DNA from 2 places in the Terribacillus aidingensis genome. Region 1 is predicted to be linked to the other one. Evidence: riboswitches for the same ligand, from Rfam matches in the RefSeq annotation. Region 1 holds a riboswitch; the other holds the start of a gene.
What was found. A riboswitch is a leader RNA that binds a small molecule or an ion and turns the genes downstream of it on or off. The one in region 1 is predicted to bind glycine.
Positions count from the first base shown of each region.

Region 2: linked by a shared signal. The riboswitch ahead of gcvT (glycine cleavage system aminomethyltransferase GcvT) and the one ahead of ABXS78_RS16440 (amino acid permease) in region 1 are both predicted to bind glycine.

Region 1 covers NZ_CP159996.1:3,178,991-3,190,761, forward strand. The annotation lists gene ABXS78_RS16425 (glycoside hydrolase domain-containing protein) at 1-248, opposite strand, end outside; gene ABXS78_RS16430 (HNH endonuclease signature motif containing protein) at 624-1,268, shown strand; gene ABXS78_RS16435 (YrhA family protein) at 1,285-1,743, shown strand; gene ABXS78_RS16440 (amino acid permease) at 1,908-3,251, opposite strand; glycine riboswitch at 3,373-3,451, opposite strand; gene ABXS78_RS16445 (hypothetical protein) at 3,713-3,994, shown strand; gene ABXS78_RS16450 (DUF2268 domain-containing protein) at 4,132-4,896, opposite strand; gene ABXS78_RS16455 (methyltransferase domain-containing protein) at 5,007-5,717, shown strand; gene ABXS78_RS16460 (HAMP domain-containing sensor histidine kinase) at 5,792-7,234, opposite strand; gene ABXS78_RS16465 (VOC family protein) at 7,694-8,098, opposite strand; gene ABXS78_RS16470 (YafY family protein) at 8,246-9,193, opposite strand; partial or broken gene ABXS78_RS16475 (hypothetical protein) at 9,536-9,847, shown strand; gene ABXS78_RS16480 (HAMP domain-containing sensor histidine kinase) at 9,772-11,286, opposite strand.
Region 2 covers NZ_CP159996.1:1,899,304-1,911,074, forward strand. The annotation lists gene gcvPB (aminomethyl-transferring glycine dehydrogenase subunit GcvPB) at 1-895, opposite strand, end outside; gene gcvPA (aminomethyl-transferring glycine dehydrogenase subunit GcvPA) at 879-2,237, opposite strand; gene gcvT (glycine cleavage system aminomethyltransferase GcvT) at 2,252-3,352, opposite strand; glycine riboswitch at 3,509-3,597, opposite strand; gene ABXS78_RS10055 (SNF2-related protein) at 3,793-5,448, shown strand; gene ABXS78_RS10060 (YqhG family protein) at 5,441-6,280, shown strand; gene ABXS78_RS10065 (YqzE family protein) at 6,297-6,467, opposite strand; gene comGA (competence type IV pilus ATPase ComGA) at 6,659-7,732, shown strand; gene ABXS78_RS10075 (type II secretion system F family protein) at 7,674-8,675, shown strand; gene comGC (competence type IV pilus major pilin ComGC) at 8,690-9,001, shown strand; gene ABXS78_RS10085 (prepilin-type N-terminal cleavage/methylation domain-containing protein) at 8,985-9,425, shown strand; gene ABXS78_RS10090 (hypothetical protein) at 9,409-9,732, shown strand; gene comGF (competence type IV pilus minor pilin ComGF) at 9,716-10,126, shown strand; gene ABXS78_RS10100 (hypothetical protein) at 10,101-10,469, shown strand; tRNA gene ABXS78_RS10105 (tRNA-Gln) at 10,512-10,582, shown strand; gene ABXS78_RS10110 (MBL fold metallo-hydrolase) at 10,617-11,246, opposite strand; gene ABXS78_RS10115 (LTA synthase family protein) at 11,578-11,771, opposite strand, start outside.

The sequences.
Region 1 (11,771 bases):
ATATAAACCATATTGCTTGGGACAGATCCAACTGGATGTCTTGATATATCCGAGAAAGCAGCCATTGTTTGATTTCCAAAACTATCAGCCAAGTTTGTGATACCTAACTCAATTTGTAGAGCACGAATTAATCCGTAGTATGTTTTATTTCTAGTTTGACCATCCTCAGGTACTTTGTTGAATCCTGTTACTCCGGAGTACGTCTTGTTTAACCATATCTGGGTTTCTCTTAACATTTCATCTGCCATTTATATCGCTCCTTGTAGTATATATATCAGAGATTTTTTGCTTAATAGCAGGTCATCTCTGTATATACATTCTGTCACAAGAGCAAGATACGCAACTCTACACTTTATCCTCTGTTACTCCATGAAAAGTTTAGAAGCTTAAGTTATAACTCAAATTTTAGTACTCAATAAAAATTTCTTATATTCATCTCTTGCTCTTTCTACTTTCTTTCGGATTGTTGTCGTATAGGGCTCCACGTAAAATTTGTTGATAAGATTCCCGACCCGCGTTCTGCACCTCCATCCGGGTTTGATAAATTTGCAAAGGGTACATGGGATTTCTTCACCGAAGATTTTTTCACAGTCTTTGATTCAAATGCAACTAAAGGGGAACGATTGCTTGCACTAGGGATGCTTACACCTTGGGGTAAAGGTTTTAAGGTTCTCAAAAAGGGCGGCGAAGGTATTTCCGACTTTGCAAAGTACATTGATGACCTTGGGGAGAGTAAGTCTGCTGTTAAAAAAGGATCCAAAGAAGTAAAAGAAGGTACGGATAATAAAATAAAAAGTGCTAGTGGAGCTAAACAAGATGACTCGTTTATTGGTACATTAAAAGGAGAAAAAATACATCTAAAAGATGTAAAAGTAGAAGAGATTACTTATACCAAGAGACTGCCCGAAGAGACAGCTATGCTGAGAAGGAAATTTAATAGCTCAATAAGAAAGAACTACCTAAAAGAATTTTCAACAGATCCAGTAAGAGTAGAATACCTTAAAAAAGCAGGTCTAAATGAGAATGATATAGCTAGAATGAAGAACGGGCTTAACCCCAAAGGGTGGCAAGTACATCATAACCTTCCATTAGATGATGGAGGTACTAATGATTTTTCAAACCTTGTATTAATAAAAAATGATCCATATCACAAAGTAGTAACCAATGAGCAAAACTCTTTGACAAGAGACTTACTACCGTCACAAAGCAAGAAAATAAACTGGCCTATGTTTAAAAATGAAATTTATCCACCTGAACAATCTAAATAACAGAAAGGAAGATTTTATGACTAGATGGAAAGAATTACTGAATAAAATAGCAAGTATAGAAAAAGAATATGACAGTACACTCAGTAAACCTGCAACAAAGGGTGAAATCACGAAAATGATCAATAGTCTAAAAGAGAAATTTGATCAAGTGTTTATACCTGACAGTTATCTAGATTTTTTACAAAATGTAAATGGCTTAGACTTTAATGGTCTTGTAATTTATGGGGTAGATGAATCTTTTCTGGATAATCCAGTAACTGAAGATGTTCATGGCTTTATAGAAACAAACGAATTGTGGTATGAAAATGACTGGCAAAAGCAGTATATATTTTTTGGTGACTCTGATACCGCGTGGTACGCTTATGACACAAAAGAAACCAGATATGTAGAACTTGATAAGCCCTCCGGCACGCACATTCAATCATTCGAATCCTTCGATGCGATGTTAGATGATGCCTTAGAACTGGTACTCTGAGATACTACTCTTGCGTTATGCTGTAATGGTCATTCGTTAAATAAACTTAACTTATAGTTAGATAGAATTACCGATCCTTGGGTTGGTAATTCTATCTATGTTTGTTAGATATCAAACTAATTCAGCTAGATATCATTTCTCACTTTACTTACTATATAATTTTTTTATTCTTTATTTACTCTCACCCAATACAACCCAAACAACAAAACAAACCACAAAGGAGTCAACAACAACGCCGGCCGTGTCTCATCAGCAACCAGCATAATAACCAGAACTCCCGCAAACAAAGCTAGCACCGCATAGTTCACAAACGGCGTAAATGGTGCCTTAAATGTTGATTTCTTCTGCAATTCCGGACGTGTTTTCTTATATTTAATATGACAGATAAGGATGATGCTCCATACCCATATAAAACAGATAGCACTAATGCTTGTGACAATTCCAAAGGCTTGTTCTGGGATAAGTTTGCTTAAGAGCGCTCCTACAGATACGACAATGGCTGATAGCCATAAGGCATTCGCTGGGACGTGCTTTTTATTCAGTTTAGCAAGCTGGGATGGCCCCTGATCTTGCTTGCTTAGATTATATAAAGTTCTACTTGTTGAGAACATACCGCTATTACCGGCTGATGCTGCGGATGTTAAGACGACGAAATTGATGATGCCTGCAGCGATCGGGATACCAACTAAACTAAATGTCTTCACGAATGGACTTTCGGCTGCATTCAGTTCTGTCCATGGGTTAATCATTAACAGAACGAGCAGTGCGCCAACGTAGAAAAATAGAATTCGTAAAGGTATCTTGTTAATCGCTGATGGGATGTTCTTAGCAGGGTTGGCTGTTTCGGCTGCCGATACCCCGATTAGTTCCACTCCGACATATGCAAAGACTACCATCTGGAAGGCTAGTAAGAAGCCAGAAATTCCATTCGGAAATAGTCCGCCATGCTCCCACAGATTTGTAACTGAAACGGTTCCTGCATCAGTCTGGTATCCGATCACCAACAGTACAATACCGATACCAATCAATGCAAGGATCGTAACCACTTTGATCAAGGCAAACCAAAACTCCAATTCCCCGAATAGCTTTACCGTTAATAGATTAAGCCCTAATAAAACGACTACACAGATAAGTGCAGGTATCCATTGCGGGATATCGAACCAATAGTTCACGTACACTCCGACAGCAATCACATCCGCCATCGCTGTCATGATCCAGCAAAACCAATACGTCCACCCTGTCACAAACGATGCCCAAGGTCCGAGGTAGTCTTCGGCAATGTCTGTAATAGACTGATAGCCTGCTTTCGATAACAGCAGTTCCCCTAGCGCTCGCATCACGAAAAACAGCGCTATACCTACGATCAAATAAGCGAAGATTATAGAAGGTCCTGCCAGCTGAATCGCTTTCCCGGATCCTAAAAATAATCCGGTACCAATCGTACCGCCAATAGCGATAAGCTGTACATGTCTATTGGATAAGTCCCTCTTTAACTCTTGTTGTGCCAACTCTAGCTCCTCCTTCATTTCAACCCAATAAAAAAAGAGATTGGAGGCTCTCCAATCTCTTGATCACAAGAATAACAAATACTATTGGTCATACGCGCGCAGCACAACACAAATACATATCCGATACTCTTCTGTCCTTTTGCCTGAGATTGTGAACCCTTCGGCGCCGCGTAAATAGCGGTCTCTCCAGAAGCTGCTCCTGCTATAGTGTGATCCATAGCATTCATAGCTCTATTATTAAGTTATTTAGATTCTGTTGAATAGTCATTATTCTATTCCTTGTTAGATTTTTTGTCAAATCCTATTTTGTATCTCGATTTGTCATTTCCGCTGACAGCTGCATCTCAATAATTTGTGTGCTGTTCACCAAGATTCCGCTAAACCCCTAAGATACTTGTACCCTTCCATATTTTATCAAGGACATATAATACCCTGTATCCTAAAATAATGGAGGTGAAGATATGTCAGTTGGACAATATCGTTCATTATGCCAAAAATATACCGGTAAAGCAGTTGAAATCCGTTGCCATGACGGAAAAGTCCATAGAGGAATCATCCAGCGGGTTGACCGAGATCGTGTTTATTTACAGCCAATGGGTCGCTCCAGAAATTTAGGCGGCTTCGGTTATGGCGGCTATGGCTATGGTTATGGCGGTGGTTTTGGGCGCGGATTTGGCTTTGGTTTTGGAGTAGCTTTCGGAGCCATCGCAGGGATAGCCTTGCTTTCTCTATTCTGGATCTGACTATATAGCAGTATTCCATATAAATTTGATTACCGTACGACAGCATGAAAAAGCCTGGAATTGGTGCAGCCGGGCTTTATTCATGTCCATGTCTCCGGAGTTCTCACAGGTTATGTAAGCATAAGCTCCATAAACCCCTACATAACTCCGGCAATAATACTAGCTTCGACAGCCAGCAAGTCTTCACTGGCTAAGCTGTATCTTTTCATATAATTTTTGACTACATGATAACCAACACAATACCCTAGCATCTTTGGATACCTACGATGACCAAATAAAATAGCTTGATATTCATGATCCTGCGGCAAAAGCTCCTGCTTCGGAACAATATAATCAGACCACATTTTCTCGATTTTCTTATCAGGATAAAACGATGCCCACCTGGCAGTCAGTTCCTCTCCCAATCTTTCCGTAACAGCATTTTCTGCTATCCCCTCTAATACAATCGTATCCAGCAAAGTGTACATCTCTTCGCTCTTATCAAAGCGATTCAGCCGGCAAACATGGTTATACTCATGCGTGAATATTGCTTTTATCTCCTCTTCTGTATTTTCTGGTGATAAAAATAAAAAGAGCTTATCCTTGAATGCTAAACCGGATTTACCGCCCAATTGCTTTTGCAGCCATTTATTACGCTCATCTGAAGGGAAGATATAGATAGGTATATCCGGACCTTCCCACTCCTTTTGCAGAAATGCCTCGTCCTGCTGCACAACCTCCCACACCTCTTGATCCAGCTGTTTACGCTTTTTCTTTATCGGACGGTACATGCCATGCCGTATGAAGTAATCATATATTTCAGCTGCAGAAGCGTCAGCAAAAAGTTCAGTTAGCTTCTCGCAAAGTGCGAGTGGATCTTCATAATCATCAATCAGCCATTCATCCGTTCTGATTACGCTCATTTTCTATCCTCCTAACATCACCAATTTATTCAGTATGAAGACTATTGGCACAAAACTTTTCTCTATTCATAGCATATTGCAATGATGTCATATAAAGGCAGGGGTTACGTTTGAATTACACATATCTTGATTGTCTCGCATTATTTGGAGTGGGCGGCGCCCATCCCGGCGGATTGCAGTTAACAAAGAAAATCTTGGCTGAGGAGAAAATCAGTAGCGATACAATACTTCTGGACGTAGGATGCGGCACGGGGCAAACTGCTGCTTACCTAGCTCAGCAATTCGGCTCCAGTGTTAGTGCCTTAGACAACAACAGCATCATGGTGGAGAAAGCCCTGGAAAGGTTCTCAGGTTTGAATATACCGATTGTTGCCAAACACGGAGACACTGAAAATCTCCCCTACCCGGATAAGCATTTTGATATTGCCCTCTCAGAATCCGTCCTTTCCTTTACCAATGTTACCTCCGCTATTCGTGAGCTCAAGAGAGTGCTGAAATCGAACGGAAGATTACTCGCAATCGAAACTGTATTGGAGCAAACAATCCCAGAAGAAGAACGGTCTTCTATTGTGGATTTTTATCGCTTCCCACAATTATTAACGGAGGATGAATGGCTGACAGCCTTTAAAAAAGCTGGATTTCAGCAAGTTGATATAACGAAATACCAACCAACATTGGATCAAGTTGATGAACAGAACGCTGCTGATTTCTCCCTATCAGAATCTATCGATGATGCATTGTTAGAGATATTGGAAAAACACAAGGAAATCATGCAGCGAAATAAAGATAAGTTGGGGTTTCGCATATTCAGATGTAGTTGAAACAAAAAGAAGCTCAACGCTAAATGTTGAGCTTCCTTTTTCATATTATCAAATGCTTCATGAATCCAAGGATTTTATTTACCACCATTCAGCATGCCTTCTTGTGGTATTTCAAGCTTGAAATGCGTGCCATTCGATGAACTGTCGACTATACTTATATCCCCTAAGTGTTCAGTCATCATCTTCTTCACAAACGCTAGACCTAATCCCATTCCTTGCTCTTTATCTCCCAGCGAAATAAAGGGATCAAATACACTCAACCAGTTCTCAGGATGTATACCCACCCCAGTGTCGATAAAGTGTATGATGATATTCCTATCATCAATCTCTGTGCAGATTGTTATCTTCTTTTCTGTCCTGTTTTCTGGTATTGCTTCCACGCTATTTTTGATCAAATTTATAAATACTTGTTTTAAGTTTGCTCTATTCAGATAAACATTCAGTGGTGAATATATATTTATGAACTCCAACTCAACTTTGTTTTCTTGCAGCATTCCGTCTGTAAATTCAATAGATTCTTGGATTATTTTCGCAAGATCATCTGTTTTATAGATCAATGCTGACGACTTCATGTACGCACTATAATTATCTGTAAGCTGCTCTAAATGGTCAGATGCATTACCTATCATTTTCAGTTTACGTTTATCACTTTCATCTAGGGAACCATTTTTGTCCATTATGCTTGAGAAGCCTTTAATAATAGAGTTTGTGTTCCTCACTTCATGAATCAAACTGCCAGTCAAATGACCCGTGTAGTCTAGTTTTTTCTGTTTTTCCAATAATTCATGAGAATGAGCCTTCAAATCTACATTCAGCTTTACAAAAATGTGCATGCTTGCAACCGAAAATAGTATTACACCAATGCTGCTAGTAAGAACGCCGGTTAAAGGAAAAAAGTTCAGAATTCCTGGTATGACCAGCAGCAATGCATTGAATGAAAAACCCATAAGGAAGTTCTTGAAGTGTGAATTCCGAATTCTCTTTGACAATACAGGCATAACTATTAAGAAAATTACAATGATAGCCATGTGTATGAAGTACACCCAAAATAGCGACCCATAATCAGGAAAATAGTAAACACCAGTATACCTCTCTTGGGTAACAGTCAATCCTTTTATTCCTAAGTCCGTCCAATTTATCACATACACGATAGCACTCCATATAGTGAAGCCAATCAGTGCTTTTTTGGTGAAAAAAGCATACGAAACATTCGTCAGCCAATTCCTCTTTTTCACCATTGATGGCTGGTCTTTGATAATCCGGTAAGCTATATATAATACAATAGGGAGCCCGAATGTCGGCCCCGCACGAAACAGCTTGAATAGAAATAGAATCATATCTTCTGACAGAACATCCTTAAAATAAAGAACTCCGATATCCAGCTGCCAAATGGTTATCAGGATCATATATATGATCATTCCCGTCGACAGCTTTGTTTCATTGTAAACTTTGCCTATGCTCAACGCTAAAAACAATGGCAGTAAACCAATGGCACATATTAATATACCAATAATCATACCTGCTAACCCCTAACTGCTGAAATCCACATCATGGATTTGACTATGTTCTTTTGTACAAAGTAATGTGGATTCCATTACGCGAATTAGTAGCTATAAAACCATAATTTTAGCTGCCTATTCTCATATATCCCTTTATAACTTATGCTTGTACATTATATCAGATGTATTCCGAGAGTTTTTAGATATAAATATTCTAGACGGTAACCGTTTATCAAGACCTAAATTATAAAAATCCTTAAAAATAAAAGAAGAGCACATATTAGTCATGTATAATATGTGCTCTTCTTTTATTTAATTTTAGTACCCGTTGACTGAAGACTTGATTTGAATATAATTCTAATATATTTAGAGTACGACAACGATTCCTGTTTTTTTGGCCATTTTAAACCAGCTGGGCCTGTTTTACGAATCGTTATCAACTCTCCAAATTGGGACCTCACTCACTTCAACTGTCCATCAAGCCCTGCCAGTGAATCGTTTGATCGCTTCCTCGGTCACCGGCGAGAAGAGGTTAACGAGGTTGCCGTCTGGGTCACGGAACAGTATAGCACGGTTCCCCCACGGCATCGTGGTCGGTTCCTTTACCCAATCCTCGATAAACGGCTTTAATCGTTCGTATTCTGCATCGACATCGTGGACAAGGAACTCTATGATGACAGAGTGATTGTCGGTCGCCACTGCTGAACCTTCACCGAACAGTGGCACAGTCTGGGAGTGGCCGATCGCCAGGGTGCACAATGGCGCAATGAGTTCGGCAAAGACGGGCGCGGGACGCTCCGCTGATAAGCCCATGACTTTCTCATAGAACTTGACTAGACGATCCACGTCGTCTGTAATGATGCGTACAGAAGCAAAATTCACAAGATACCATCCTTCCGATAATAAATGTATACAACAATACCATATACACTTTATTTTGTTATAAACTTCAGTAAAAACCAAATCCATTCAAAAACTGAATTATTTTACTGACTCCGATTATAAAAAAACGCTACTGACAACATTATGTCAGTAGCGTTTTAACATTTTTCGGGCTTCCTCAAGAATCCGATTTCGAAGTGATTCAGGCTCTAATACAATCACATCGGCTCCCCAGCCAAGTACCCATCGCAGCAATTCGTCCAGTTGACGAACGCGTAAGACCACATGCAATCCATCTTGATGCTCTTCCATATTCTCTATGTAATGATTGTTTGATTCCTTCACCTTATCTGCGATGTCTTTGTTAAATCGGAGGCGAACTCGCAAATGCCGATCGTCCGGAGGGGTATACTCCATTAAGTTAAAATGCACTGGTCGTTCAAATCGTTCTTCCAGAGCAATAAATTCCGTCATTCGAGACAATCGAAAATGGCGAATGTCTTGGCGCAGTTCACAACGGGCCACGAGCATCCATGATCCTTGAACGAGAACTAATCCATAGGGGGAAACGGTACGAACACTATGACGATTCCCATCGAAATCTGCAAGTTTTTTTACATAATGGAAGCTGATCATTCGCTCGTCTAATATCGCCCGACGAATTTTTTCTAAATATTCTTTTTCTTTTGATGGCGTGACCTGTTTATCGGAAATGAGCAAACGTATAGCCTTGCGTACACGTGATGTTTCATTGCGGACGCTCTCCGGTAGAATGACCTCGATTTTGCCGCGGGCAGCTTGTGCTCTGACACGATAATCATTATCAAATCGTTGTTCAATAAACTCCGTTCCCATCAACAAGCTTACGGCTTCTTGTACCGTGAAACTGATCGGCGGCAGGAAATAGCCTTCCATCAGAGAATACCCTGTCCCAGGAGCACCTATGATCGGAACGCTTGCTTCACTTAGCGCCTGAATGTCACGGTAGATGGTCCGAACACTCGTTTCAAATCTAGTTGCCAAATCTTCGGCACGTACAACTTCTTTACGTTGTAACTCCAGCACGATGGCTAACAAACGGTCTGTTTTGTTCATTGGTTTCCCACCTTGATGTTTGATAAAGAATAATAGTACCACGCCTTAATAGAGAAGATGCTATAACGAACCTGGTGCTGGCATCTTTCAGGAATCTCTACAAAATAAGGGTAAGACTTCTGTTTTGTGTTAGACTTTCATGAATTTGCTTTAGGCGCTTTTTGCGGTCATATGTGGCCATATTATAACCCCTGCTTAGATTTTATTCTTTCGATTCGTCCGAATATTATATTGCCTTGTTTAGTCATATTATAAATATCCTGGAGTCTCTCTAAATTCTTCTGGTTTTTTTGTGCTATTTCTTCACGTAAGACAGATCATCATGTGTAGTATTGTGTATTTGATATCCTTTACTATAAAGGAACCAATGCAATGATAAAACCTTTGATCGAACGGAAACTGTTGCTGCAGGAAGTGCTGCCGGCAGATGAAAGGTTTATATATGTACAGAGTTTTGAAGGTCAAGACGCTGAGTTGTTAATAAAAACTCAAGCGCTTGAAGGAATCGTCTTGAAGAAGGCTGATTCTCTATATAAGCCAGGCACAAGATCACCCAATTGGTTAAAGGTGATAAATTATCAATTTGAAGAGGTTGGTTTTTCAGGACTTCGCAAAGTCAAATTCGGTGTCCTAATGTCTTTTAAAGATGGATAGTTACAACCATTCAGCATTCCTTCTTGCGGTATTTCAAGCTTGAAATGCGTGCCACATGGCGAACTTTCGACTATCGTTATATCTCCTAAGTGTTCAATCATCATTTTCTTCACAAAGGGAAGACCCAATCCCATTCCTCGCTTTTTATTTCCCAAGGAGATAAACGGATCAAATACACTAACCCAGTTCTCTTGGGGCATGCCCTTACCAGTGTCGATAAAGTGTATGATGATATTTTTATCATTAATGTCTGTTCTAATAGATATCTTCTTTTCCGTCCTGCCTTCCGACATTGCCTCTACGCTATTCTTTATGAGATTGATAAACACTTGTTTTAAGTTTGTCTTATTCAGATAAACATTCAGTGGCGAATAGTTATTGATGAATTCCAGCTCGACCTTATTTTCTTGAAGCATCCCTGCTGAAAAATCAATAGACTCTTGGATAATCTCCGCTAGATCCTCTGTTTTAAAGGCTAATGCAGAGTCCTTCATATATGCACTATAATTATCTGTCAGTTGATCTAGATGTTCGGATGATTTACCTATCATCTCCAATGTCCGCTTATCCCTCTCATTTAGATCATCACTTTTTTCCAGCATACTCGTAAAACTTTTAATAATGGAGTTTGTGTTTTTCACTTCATGAATCAAGCTGCCAGTCAGCTGACCTGTATAGTCTAGTTTTTTCTGTTTTACCATTAATTTGTATGAGTGGCTTTTCAAGTCTACATTGAACTTAACGAAGACATACAGGCTTCCCAATGAAAATATAATGACACCAATACTGCTTGCTAGAAGGCGAGTTATAAGAATGTTGTTTAGACAGCCTGATACAATTAGCAGCAATGCGTTGAATGAAAAACCCATAAGGAGGTTCTTAAAGTATGAGTTTCGAATTCTTAATGATAATACACATACCACTAACAAGAAAAATATAATACCAGCCATGTGCAGGTAATAGACCCATAAAAGCGGTCCATACTCAGGAAAATAGTGAGTACCAGTGAATTCTTCATTAGCAATGACCAACCCAGTTACTCCCAAGTTCGTCCAACTTATGAAGTAAACAACCAGACTCCATATAGTGAAGCCAATTAGTGCTTTTTTTGTAAAAAAAGCATAGGACATTTTCGTAAGCCTATTCGTTTTTTTCGTGACGGATGGTTGATTGTTGATCATCCAATAAGCTATGTACAATACCATGGGAAGGGTGAAAATCGGCCCTGCACGAAACAGCTTGAACAGGAATAGTGCAATATCCTCTGACAGCACATCCTTAAAATAAAGAACTCCTATATCTAACTGCCAGATCGTGATTAAGATCATAGATATGATCATCCCCACCGATAACTTTGTTTCATTGTAAACTTTGCCTATGCTCCATGCTAAAAACAACGGCAGTAAACCGATGGCACATATTAATATACCAATAATCATATCAACTAAACTCCTAACCGCTAAAACCCACATCATGGAGTGTTATTTCAACCATGTCCATGTATTGTAATAGCTGCTAATCCCCTCACCATTTGGAGGTTCAGCATCATGTACTATGCTTAAAAAAGAAAAAAATCATTCCAGACTATGTATAAATTATTACACCATTTGTTATAGGATTTATAACCCATAACTCATTGCTACTATTATCATAAATTCCTTCATACCCAATGGATACTTATACCCACATATTATACCAGAGGTCTTCCATTTAACTACTACTGTTAGTAAAGAAAAACCTATTTGGAATACTTTACCTTGGATTAATCTGGGGTACAAATGAAGAGTTCATACTTTGAAAAGATAGAATGACCTAAACGAAAAAATGGTCATTGACAGCTGATACCCTTTATATATCTGAAAAATTTAAATATTGAAATTTATTATAATGTGTTATACAATCTCACAAACAGTGAATGAAGAGG
Region 2 (11,771 bases), 1.3 Mb from region 1:
ATGCTGCAAGCTCCTCCGAAACGCCGACAGGACCCGATCCTGGTCCCCCGCCGCCATGCGGGCCGGTGAATGTTTTATGCAAATTCAAGTGCACAACATCAAAGCCCATATCTCCAGGTCTTGTATAACCCATGATGGCATTCAGATTTGCACCATCATAATACAATTTGCCGCCTGCTTCATGGACAATCTTGGCCATTTCCAAAATATCCTTTTCGAACAGACCGAGTGTATTCGGATTCGTAAGCATCAGCGCTGCTGTATCTTCTCCAACGACGCGACGCAAATCCTCCAAGTCAACTAGTCCTTCATCATTTGATTTAACTGTTACTGATTCGAATCCAGCAACAGTTGCCGAAGCAGGGTTTGTTCCATGCGCCGAATCCGGCACGATAACCTTCGTACGCTGCGTCTCGCCATTTTTCTCATGCAAGGCACGGATCATCATCAGTCCAGTCCATTCTCCATGAGCTCCTGCTGCAGGCTGCAAACTAACCTCGTGCATACCGGTAATTTCCTTCAGCTGCTCTTGCAGATCGAACATAAGCTCCAGTGCACCTTGTGCCGTTTTCGGATCTTGATACGGATGAACGTGGCTGAATCCATCCATTCTGATGACATCTTCATTGATTTTCGGATTATACTTCATCGTACAAGAGCCGAGCGGATAGAATCCGGAATCAACGCCATAATTTCTTCTTGAAAGGGCTGTGTAATGCCGGATGATCTGCAGCTCGCTCAATTCTGGAAGCGCTGCTGGTTCGCTTCGAATATATTCTGACTCGAAAACTTCTGAAAGATCCGTTTCCGGAACATCCAGCGGCGGCAAGCTGTATCCTGTCCTGCCTGCTTTCGTTTGTTCGAATAACAATGGGAAATCAGTATTGTTTTGCATGGACTGCCGCCACCTCTCTTACAAATGTATCAATCTGTTCTTTTGTGCGCTGCTCCGTCACAGCTACAAGTATGTGGTTCTTCAAACGATCATCAATCCGTCCCAAGTGATACCCCCCGATAAACCCTTGTGTAACCAGATGATCATTCAGTGCATCCGCATCATCTTCTACTTTAATTACTAATTCATTAAAGAAGGCGCCTTGGAAGATGACTTGCAACCCGTGTGCTTCAAGCTGCTTTTTCATATAAAGTGCTTTTTGGATATTCAAGTGAGCCATCTCAGCTACACCTTTTTTACCTAATGCACTCATGGCAACTGAAGAAGCCAAAGCATTCAATGCCTGATTGGAGCAAATATTCGATGTCGCCTTGTCTCGGCGGATATGCTGCTCACGTGCTTGGAGTGTCAGAACGAAACCACGTCTACCTTCCTCATCTTTCGTCTGTCCGACAAGTCTTCCTGGCAGCTTGCGCATTAATTTCGCTGAGCTTGCGAAATAGCCGCAGTGAGGACCGCCGAACTGTGCCGGGATACCGAATACTTGTGTATCCCCAACAACAATATCTGCACCGAAGCTGCCTGGCGGAGTCAAGAATCCTAAAGCCAACGGATTGCTGGAGACAACCATCATCGCTTTCGGCTGTGCATCAATGATTTTGCGAATAGCAGCTAACGGTTCGACCTGTCCGAAGAAATTCGGATATTGCACGATGACACTAGCCGTATCCTCATCTACTGCTTCTTCCAGTGCTTCTAAATCGGTCAATCCATCCTTATGAGGAACTGTGACAATTTCCAAATGCTGTCCTCTTCCATAAGAATCGATCACTTGTCGAGATTCTGGATGAACCGCTTCTGATACAATGATTTTCTTCTTCCGCGTATGGCCAGCGCTTAATGTCGCTGCTTCTGCAAGTGCTGTTCCGCCATCATACATGGAGCTATTCGCAACATCCATTCCAGTCAGCTCAGCAATCATCGTCTGGAACTCAAAGATTGCCTGCAGTTCTCCTTGGGAAATTTCAGGCTGATACGGCGTATAAGCTGTATAGAATTCAGATCTGGATATAACATGATCCACAATTGAAGGAATGTAATGATCGTACACACCAGCTCCAAGGAAGGAAGCATGTGTTTTCATCGTCACGTTACGACTTGCCAAAGCTGCCAGTTCAGCTTTCAATTCCCCTTCACTTTTCGGCTCCTTGATCTGGAGCGGTCCCTTCAAGCGAACTTCCTCGGGGATATCAGAGAACAGTTCCTCCGTGTCTTTCACGCCTATCGTTTGAAGCATTTCTTCTTTGTCTTGCTCTGTCATCGGTAAGTACCTGAAATCCATGCTGTATCCTCCCTCTATTTCCGTTTATAGAATGGTGTTGCAACTACCTTGGCTTGCAGCCGTTTCTTTCGTATCTGCACTTCAACCAGACTGCCTTCTTCGACAGCATCCGCTTGTACGAGTGCAAGGCCGATATAACTGTCCAGTGTCGGTGACTTTGTTCCTGTCGTAACCTCACCGATTTGTTCGTCACCACTGAAAATTGGATAACCATGGCGCGGTATCCCTTTTTCCTGCATTTCAATGCCGACGAGCTTCCGATTCGCTCCGTTCTCTTTTTGCTTCTTCAAGGTTTCTTTTCCGATGAAGTCGGCAGACTTATTCGTTTTCACTGCAAATCCAATACCTGCCTCGATCGGCGTAATGTCCTTCGACAACTCATTGCCATACAGCGGCAGATTCGCTTCAAAGCGTAAGGTGTCCCTTGCACCCAATCCAACTGGCTGAAGATTGTATGCTTGACCATTTTCCAGCAAAAGTTCCCAGACAGCTTGCCCGCTTGCAGCCGGTCCGTAGATTTCAAAGCCATCTTCGCCAGTGTAGCCTGTGCGTGAGATTAGGAAATCTCCTTCCGCCCCTTCCAGCTGCACTGGATAAGCGAATCGGAAAAATGAAATTTCCGACAATTTTTCATCTGTCAGCTTCTGCAGTATTTGCTCTGCATGAGGTCCTTGCAGGGCAACTTGCATATAAGCATCTGATTGATCTTCGATACTGACACCATCTCGTTTATGAGAAAGCAGCCACTCCAAGTCCTTTGCTGTATTGCTGGCATTCACAACTAGCAGATAACGGTTCTCTTCCAGCATATAAACGATTAAATCGTCTACTGTTCCGCCATTTTCATAACACATGACACTGTATTGCGCTTTATTCGGAACGAGCAATTCAATGTCATTTGTCAGGACAAACTGCAGAAAGTCTTTGCTAGCTGGCCCTTCAACCAGAATCTCACCCATATGGGAAACATCGAACAAACCGGCCGCCTGCCGCACTGCATGATGTTCTTCCTGGATGCTGCTGAAATGGACTGGCAGTTCCCATCCCCCGAAATCGATCGTCTTGCTGTTTGCCTCGTAAGCAGGATAAAGCGGGGTTCTTCTCAACTCACTCATCATCTTGCTCCTCTCTTATGTACCTCGCAACAAAAAACAGAGCCACCTCGAAAAAGCTTTGAGGGGCTCTGTCCATTTACCAGAAAGTTTCTTATCGTCCTTGGACCATAGTTGCTTCTTGGGTGGCTTCTACTATGGAAGCACTCTCCAGAGTTGCGTCGTGCTGGAGTTCTTTTGCCTGAGAGATTCACTCAATATTTGCTCCTTCGGCGCCGCTGTACAGCGGTCTCTCCTCCAACATTCACTCGCGGTTTATGAAATTGGAAAACGCGGGCATACTAACAGACAATCAACCTATAAAAAAGCAAAATCCAAACATTTTAATAAAAAATATTGATAATGTCTGGTTTCAGCCTCATTATAACATAACATTTTTACAATGTGTCTACCTTTTTAAGCTTTTTAAACGAAACTCCGAAGAATAAGGAGATGAAATCACAATGCGGGTGCATATAAAAGATGATAAACCTTTCCTCGACATGATGGATGATAAATTGCAGCATGAAGGAGAAACAGCATCATGGGAGCATTTCAAGATGGCTTATACAGCCGCCAAGGAAACAAATATCGATACATTTACCGGGTTGGTTGCACCTGGCTATCTGCCGCATATGACCTTCCATCCCCATCAGCTGGAAGCAAGCCGGCGAGTTGTGGAAGAAATGAATGGACGCGCCATCCTGGCTGATGAAGTTGGTCTGGGGAAAACGATTGAAGCGGGTCTCGTATTGAAAGAATTGATGATTCGAGGCTTGGTGAAAAAGGTACTTCTGCTCGTGCCGGCATCTTTAGTGAACCAATGGGTGAACGAATTGAACTCAAAATTTCATATTCCTGCAGCCTCCCAGCGAAAGCAATATGTATGGGAACATTATGATGTGATCGTCTCCTCCATCGACTTGGCAAAGCGCTCTCCTCACCGGGAGATCATTTTGGAGCAGGACTATGATTTCGTGCTTATCGATGAGGCACATAAACTGAAAAACAACCGGACAAAGAACTATGCTTTCATCCAATCGCTCAAAAAGAAATATTGTCTGCTGCTGACTGCAACACCTGTCCAAAACAAGCTAAGTGATATTTACAATCTTGTATCCTTGCTAAAGCCTGGCTACCTTGGCAGCTACAAGCAATTCAAAGATACATATGGAGATGACCGCAGAGATGCAGAAGAGCATCATTACTTGAAGGAGCTTATCCGAAAAGTGATGGTCCGCAACCGACGGGAAGAAACGGGACTTCAATGGACAAAGCGGAAAGTGGAGACAATTTGGATTGATTTTACCGAACAAGAGCGGCAGGTATATGAAAATATGCAAGATTCCACCAGTGCTGCAGCAACCTTTGCAAAAATAACCCTGCTCCGCGAGCTGTGCAGCTCCAGGGAAGCAGCATATTTGTCCATGAAAAAGATGGTCGAGGAAAATCCGGAAACAAGTAATGTGTATTTGCCTGTTATGAAAGAGATTGAAAAGCTGCCGCAGCATAGCAAGGCACTGAAAGTGGTAGAGCTGATCAAGGCTGCTCCTCCAGGAGAAAAGTTCATCATCTTTACCGAGTACCGGGCTACGCAATTTTACTTGCAATGGACGCTCAAGCAGCACGACATATCCTCCGTTCCTTTCCGAGGCGGCTTCAAGGCCGGTAAAAAGGATTGGATGCGCGAGCTGTTCGAAAAGCATGCACAAGTTCTGATTGCAACCGAAGCTGGCGGCGAAGGTATCAACCTCCAATTTTGCAGCAATATGATCAATTATGATTTGCCATGGAATCCAATGCGGCTGGAGCAGCGCATCGGCAGGATCCATCGTTTTGGTCAGCAGAAGGATGTGCAAATCTATAATTTCGCCGTACGGAACACGCTTGAAGCACACATATTGGAATTGCTTTATAAGAAAATCAACTTATTCGAGCGGGTAATCGGCAATCTCGATCATATCCTTGCCGAACTGCAGGTTTCCGATGTGGAAAAAGAGATTAAGCGGATATTCGCCGATTCTCGTTCCGAAGGAGAAATAAAAGTAAAGCTGGATAATTTGACTGCGGTAATCACCGAGACGGGTGAACAGCTGGAAAGGGCTAAATTACATGGATAGACAAACACTCCACCAGTTTCTGCGGAAATTTTTCCTATCAAACGGCTGTCAGCTTCTAGAGGAAAAAGAGGGGCTGCTTCGGTTCCTTTTGACTCCAGAACTGGATGAAGAATTGATGAATCGGCCGTTTTATTGGCGCTATAAGAAAAGACTTGGCCAAGAAGGCGATCCCATGGAGCTCACCCTTCTGACCGACCCAAACGAGACAGCTGAGAAAGCAGAGCATATTCATTTCGGCAGCCCTCGCCTGCACAAGATTTTCCGTCTGATCCGCGACTCCGCCCAAGTAGCTCGTCTTTATGAAAAGGTAGATACAGCTTCCCGGACACCGCTGTACCCGTGGCTAATCCGCAACATGAGCGTCCACTTTTCCGGTAAACGCAAACGTACGGAAACACATTCTGTTGGATTACAGTTACTGAATGGCCAGCTCGCAACCGATTGGATGGAGAACTTCTCTCAGGTGGAATTCAGACAGCAAATCAGCGATCAATGCTATTGCCTCTCCCCTATCATCCGATACCAAAGCGGCTACCAGCGGATAAGCAGCTATATGCATACCTATCTGGATACTATCGATGACAGCTGGGTGAAGGAGACAAAAGAGACACTTAAACAAGAAGAAAATTTACTGGCGCATTTTTTCGATCAAAGCGCTCAGGAAGAGCTCGAAGAAGAAATCCGCGAAGAAAGAGCTGCACTATATAAGAACGAGCTGGATGCAGTGCATAAAAGACTAGTCCCATCCATTCAAATGGAGACAATCAATGCCGGCATCTTCTATCTATCTGAAGAAACCGCACAAAAACTGCTCCATAAAAAAGAGGCCTGAATCATGTTCAGGCCTCTTACTTTTTACGACTACGGAAGAACAGCTTGAAAGCAAATGGCAGAACACCAAACCACTTTCCGTGCAGCTGGTGTTTTTCTTTTTCCTTCTGTTTCTTCTCCTGCTTCGGTGCATCCATCTTTTTCACCAGCTCCTGGGTTACGAATCGGAAATAATCATTGGAAGACATGTGCTTAGCCCCCTCTACTTTTACTAGTAGCGTGACCAATTTCATTTCGTTCCATACAACATACGTGAAGTTCTCTTTCTTAATTAGCAGAAATGAATTTTGTGCTCCAATGAACTGATGTTTCCTGTATTTTTTCAATATGACCGCTGCCATGACTTTGTAGTATTGTAACTGCAAAGGAGGTGATATAAGTGCTGGATAGCCCTTCAGTTTTTGCGGCTAGTTTGATGGAAGAAGCGATACAGCAGCAGGCGTCAGACATTCATTTCACACCGGAAGAAGATGAAACAAGCGTATTCATACGGATACACGGAAAGCGTGTCCTGCATAGTCGCTTATCGACTCCGAGTTTTCGCAAGCTGATTGCTTACTATAAATTTGTCAGCGGTATGGATATCGGAGAGATGCAAAAACCTCAGGATGGGGCAATGCCATTTTCGTATAAGGGACAAAAGCAATATTCTCTTCGTCTATCTACCCTGCCGCTGAAACAAACAGAAAGCTTGGCAATTCGTATACTTCCCCAAAGTGATGCACCCTTGCTCGACCAGTTGTTTTTATTTCCGTTCCAAATAAGTTCATTGCGGCAACTATTGCTGGAAAGTACAGGAATTCTCCTGTTCACAGGTCCGACAGGCAGCGGGAAAACGACGACAATGTATAGCATCCTGCAGGATTTATTGCGAATCAAAGCATGTCAGGCTATCACATTGGAGGATCCGATTGAGAAACGAATGGAAAACATGCTGCAGGTGCAAGTGAATGAGAAGGCAGGCCTTACGTATCAAGCAGGATTAAAAGCAGCGCTGCGGCATGATCCAGATGTGCTGATGATCGGAGAAATCCGCGATGAATCCACAGCCCGCTTCGCCTTCGAAACGGCAAGGACTGGACATCTTGTCATCAGCACGCTGCATGCCAAAAATGCAGCAGGTGCTATTCACCGCTTGAAGGAAATGGGAATTCCAATAGCTGACTTGCATCATACGTTAATTGGTGTCGCTTCGTTGGAACTTCTTCCTATCACAACGCCCCATCCTTCACGTGCGGCCATTATGGAGCTGGCCGACTCTTCACAAATCAGCCGCATGCTGAAAACTAATAAAACATCTTTCCTGACATTCGCAAAACTTAGGAGGAAAGCCTATGCATATGGTTTTATCACGAAAGAAAATTATCAACTTCAAGAAGGAAGACAAACTGTCTATGGAACAGCAGATGCTTTTCCTCCAACAGCTTCATCGACTCAGAACACAAGGATATGATATGGCTCGCTCGCTGGATTTCCTTCACTGGCAGCCGCAATGGCGAACGGCTACACAGACTCTACAGGAAGATCTTAAGCAAGGTTTGCGACTGGACGAAGCCTTTTCACACGCTCGTTTTTCATCGTTAATCGTCATTCACTTTTATGTGGCACATCATGACGGAAACTTGGAAGATGCATTGGCAAGAAGCTACACTACTATGCAAAAACAAATGCAGCAGCTTGCTAAGTTCAAGAAAGTCACCCGTTACCCCATTTTTCTTCTATTGAGTATTCTGCTGCTGCTTCTTTTTGTTAAGCTTTATGTCTATCCTTCTTTTCTATCTCTTTTTGCTTATTCCGCAGAATCAGCAAACCTTCTCCGCTTTTTCTCCAATCTGGTGAATTTACTTTTGTATGCAAGCTTACTCCTCGGTGTGATAGGAATCAGTCTATATTTCCTTCAAGGATCCTTTAAGAAACGCTGGCCATCCGCAAAGAAACGCTATTACTTGGAGCGCATACCTGTTATTCACAAAATAGCCCGCACAAGGACAAGCTTCCAGTTCGCCATTCAGCTTGGTAATCTTCTTTCAGCGGGACTTTCCCTGTATGAAAGTCTCCAGCTTTTATCAAAACAGCAATATCATGACATGCTTCAATTGTACAGCAGTGTCTTACTATACCAGCTGACCTCAGGTAATACATTGAAGGAATGTCTGCCAAGTTTTCCACTGCTTGATGCCCAGCTTCAGAGTATTTTGGTGAAAGAAAATGATGTTTCATCACAATCGAAAGATTTGCTGATGTATGCAGAGATCATGACAACTAAAATGGAAGATCGAACAAAAACTGCCCTCTATCTGCTCCAGCCTATTCTGCTTTGCATCATGGCACTATGCATCATTATTGTCTATCTATCTTTGCTTCTCCCTATGTTTCAGATGGTTCATACACTTTAGAAAGAGGTTAACTGATGCGAAATGAAAAAGGATTCACATTAATAGAAATGCTTATAGTTTTGCTTGTTATCTCCGTGTTGATGATTCTTGTCGTGCCGAACTTAGCTGATAAAAATGACCGGGTCCAAACGCAGGGCTGTGAGGCACTATTAAAATTAGCTGAAAGCCAAGTACAAACGTATAAGATAGACAACGGGACCGCCCCAACCTCGATTGCACAGCTCCAAGATGGCTACTTGACTGAAACAACATGTCAGGGTGGTAAGCGTTCCTTGGTACTAAGCCCTGGAGGCGAGGTTTCTTTAACGAATGCATCAGGTTCATAAACAAAAAGGTTTCAGTTTGCTTGAATTGATTATAGTACTCGGCCTCGCTTCTTTACTGATTAGCATCGGAACAGGTGTGTATTCCCACTTACTTGTAGAAGCAGAAGCAAAACAATTCAAAAATCGGCTGGAACAAGATTTGCTTTATTTGCAGCAATACACGCAATTCGACAGGTCAGCTAAGCTATACCTAGATAATGGTAAATATGAAATCTATTCAAGCAGATTGAAGAAAGTTCTGTTAGTCCAGGAAATACCTGAAGGCTACGCGATCAATATATATCCCAGTGCATTGTCATTCGGGTTCAATCAAACAGGTACAGCACTTGCTCCTGGCAATTTCACTATACGTACTCCTGCTGGAACCGATAAGCTTGTATTTCCGCTTGGGAAAGGAAGAGGGCGCTATGAAGACAGCAGATAATCAAAATGGTTTTCTGCTTCTGGAAGCATTGTTCAGTTTCGCGATGTTTCTGCTGCTATGTACGCTTCTGCTTCCGTTATGGATTGACGTGAAAAAGGAACATTACATTCAGGAAAAACGTACGTTTTATTATAGTCTTCTCCAAAATGAACTCGCAAAAGCCGAACCAAAAGATCAGTATTTTAGAGACGATAAGCTATTTATCGCATTAAGATTCAGTATCGAGGATGGACTCAAAAAAGGCTGCATTGACCTAAGAGGAGAAGGGCGAAAGGAGAATCGCTGCCTATATGGTTATCTCGAATAATAAAGGTTTCACGCTTCTTGAAGCAATAATTGCATTGGGCATATTGATTCTGATTCTCGTTTCAGTCCCTCCCCTTCTGACTCCCTTGGTTCAAGACACAAAATCAGAAGCTGTGTCTGTCAGGCAGGCACTTCACTTCATATCAATGGAAGTGCACAAAGGCGTCGCTGTAAATACCGCGGAAGATAAGCTTTACATTCAGGATCAGCAAGGTCGAACAGCAGTTTTTGAGCAATATAAAGATATGATTCGAAGACAAGTTGATGAGAAAGGACATGAAATCTACTTGCACCATATTGAGGATTTAGAATTCATCCAGGATGACAGCTCGATTGTCATAACTGTCAAAGGAAAAGAGGGATTGTCATATGAGAAGTGGATTGATATGGAATGAACAAGGGTTCCTTCACCCATTCCTCTTGTTTCTGACAGCTTTCTTTCTGCTCCTACTCACTTCAGGCAGTATGCTTCTTCAAACGAAAGTACAATCGACTGACATGCTTTTCGAACAGTATAAATTAGAGCAAGCTGCATCACTCGCTTTCAAAACAGTTGAAAACCACTATCTTCCGAATCTAAAACCAGATGACGATGATCAAACCATTAAAATCCATAACAAAGCTTTGGATGCTCATATCACGATTAATAGAGAAGAACAACACCTACTTGTACGATACGAAATCAATACAGATGGAAGCCTGGAGTCGGTCACTTATTATAAAAAATATCCTTCTTGATGTATAAGATACGAAATCTCGTGCAAAATAGTCTATGTACGATGGGCTATAGCCAAGTGGTAAGGCAGCGGGTTTTGGTCCCGTTATCGTTGGTTCGAACCCAGCTAGCCCAGTAAGAAGATCCCGCCAAAATGGCGGGATCTTCTTTTATATAAGGAAAGGATTCTTCGCCTGTTCTTCCCCTATCGTCGTTTTTGGACCATGACCCGGGTACACTTCATAGAAGTCAGGCAGTGACAATAATTGATCGGTAATACTTTGCATCAAGGTCGGCAGATCACCTCGATAAAGATCTGTTCGTCCAATGCCACGCTGAAACAGCGCATCACCGACGATTGCATACTTTTCTTTATGGAAGACAAGGCTCACACTTCCAGGAGAATGCCCTGGTGTATGACGTACTTCAAATTCGAAATGTCCAAACCCCATATTACCTGGCTTTAGATTCTCATCCGCATCTCTCGCTGTTATCTGCTTGACCGGAAACATTTTTGAACCATTCTTACCTGGATCACCTAGCCAATCAGCTTCCTCTTCATGCAGATACACAGGAATATGATAAATGTCCCGCGCATCATCGACCGCTCCGATATGATCGAAATGAGCATGTGTCAGGAGAATTGCCTGCGGTCGCAGTTCTTTCTGTTTGATCCATTCAATCAGTTTGACGCTATCTCCGCCTGGGTCAACAATCAGGCAGTCGTTCTTTGATTCCAGTATGTAACAATTTGTTCCCATCGGTCCAAGACTTAATGTATGTATTTTCATTTTATTCATCTGCTCCTCCCTGCGATTTCTTTTAAAAAAGGCTCGACAAGCATATATGTGTGTACTACTATATAGTATGTATTTGCCAAGCATTCTTTACCACAAGTATAGCAGGTAACCAACTATTTTGCTCATGGGAGGGCAAGCAAGTGATTCTTTCGATCATCTTGTTTTTTATTGCATTTCTTTGTGTTTGCACACTAATTACAGAATGTAAAAAAAGACAAGTGAAACAGGCGATCTTCACATTTATTTCTGTGGTCGTCATCACATTAGTTTCTATTACGAACTTATTATAATTCATTAAAAAAGGATCGCTACTTATGCAGCGATCCTTTTGTTAACTTGCTTTTTCCTTACCTTCTTGGAAATCGTAGAACCGGAGCAAGTCACCATAGATAATCCGATCGGAGTAATTCAGTTCTTTCGTTACTTGTTCCTGAATCGGTTCACAGACGCTTTCTATCTGTTCACCGGTCTCACCGGATATCTCTGCTTCTTCTCCTTCTATATTGTCAGCTGGCTCACCCGTCA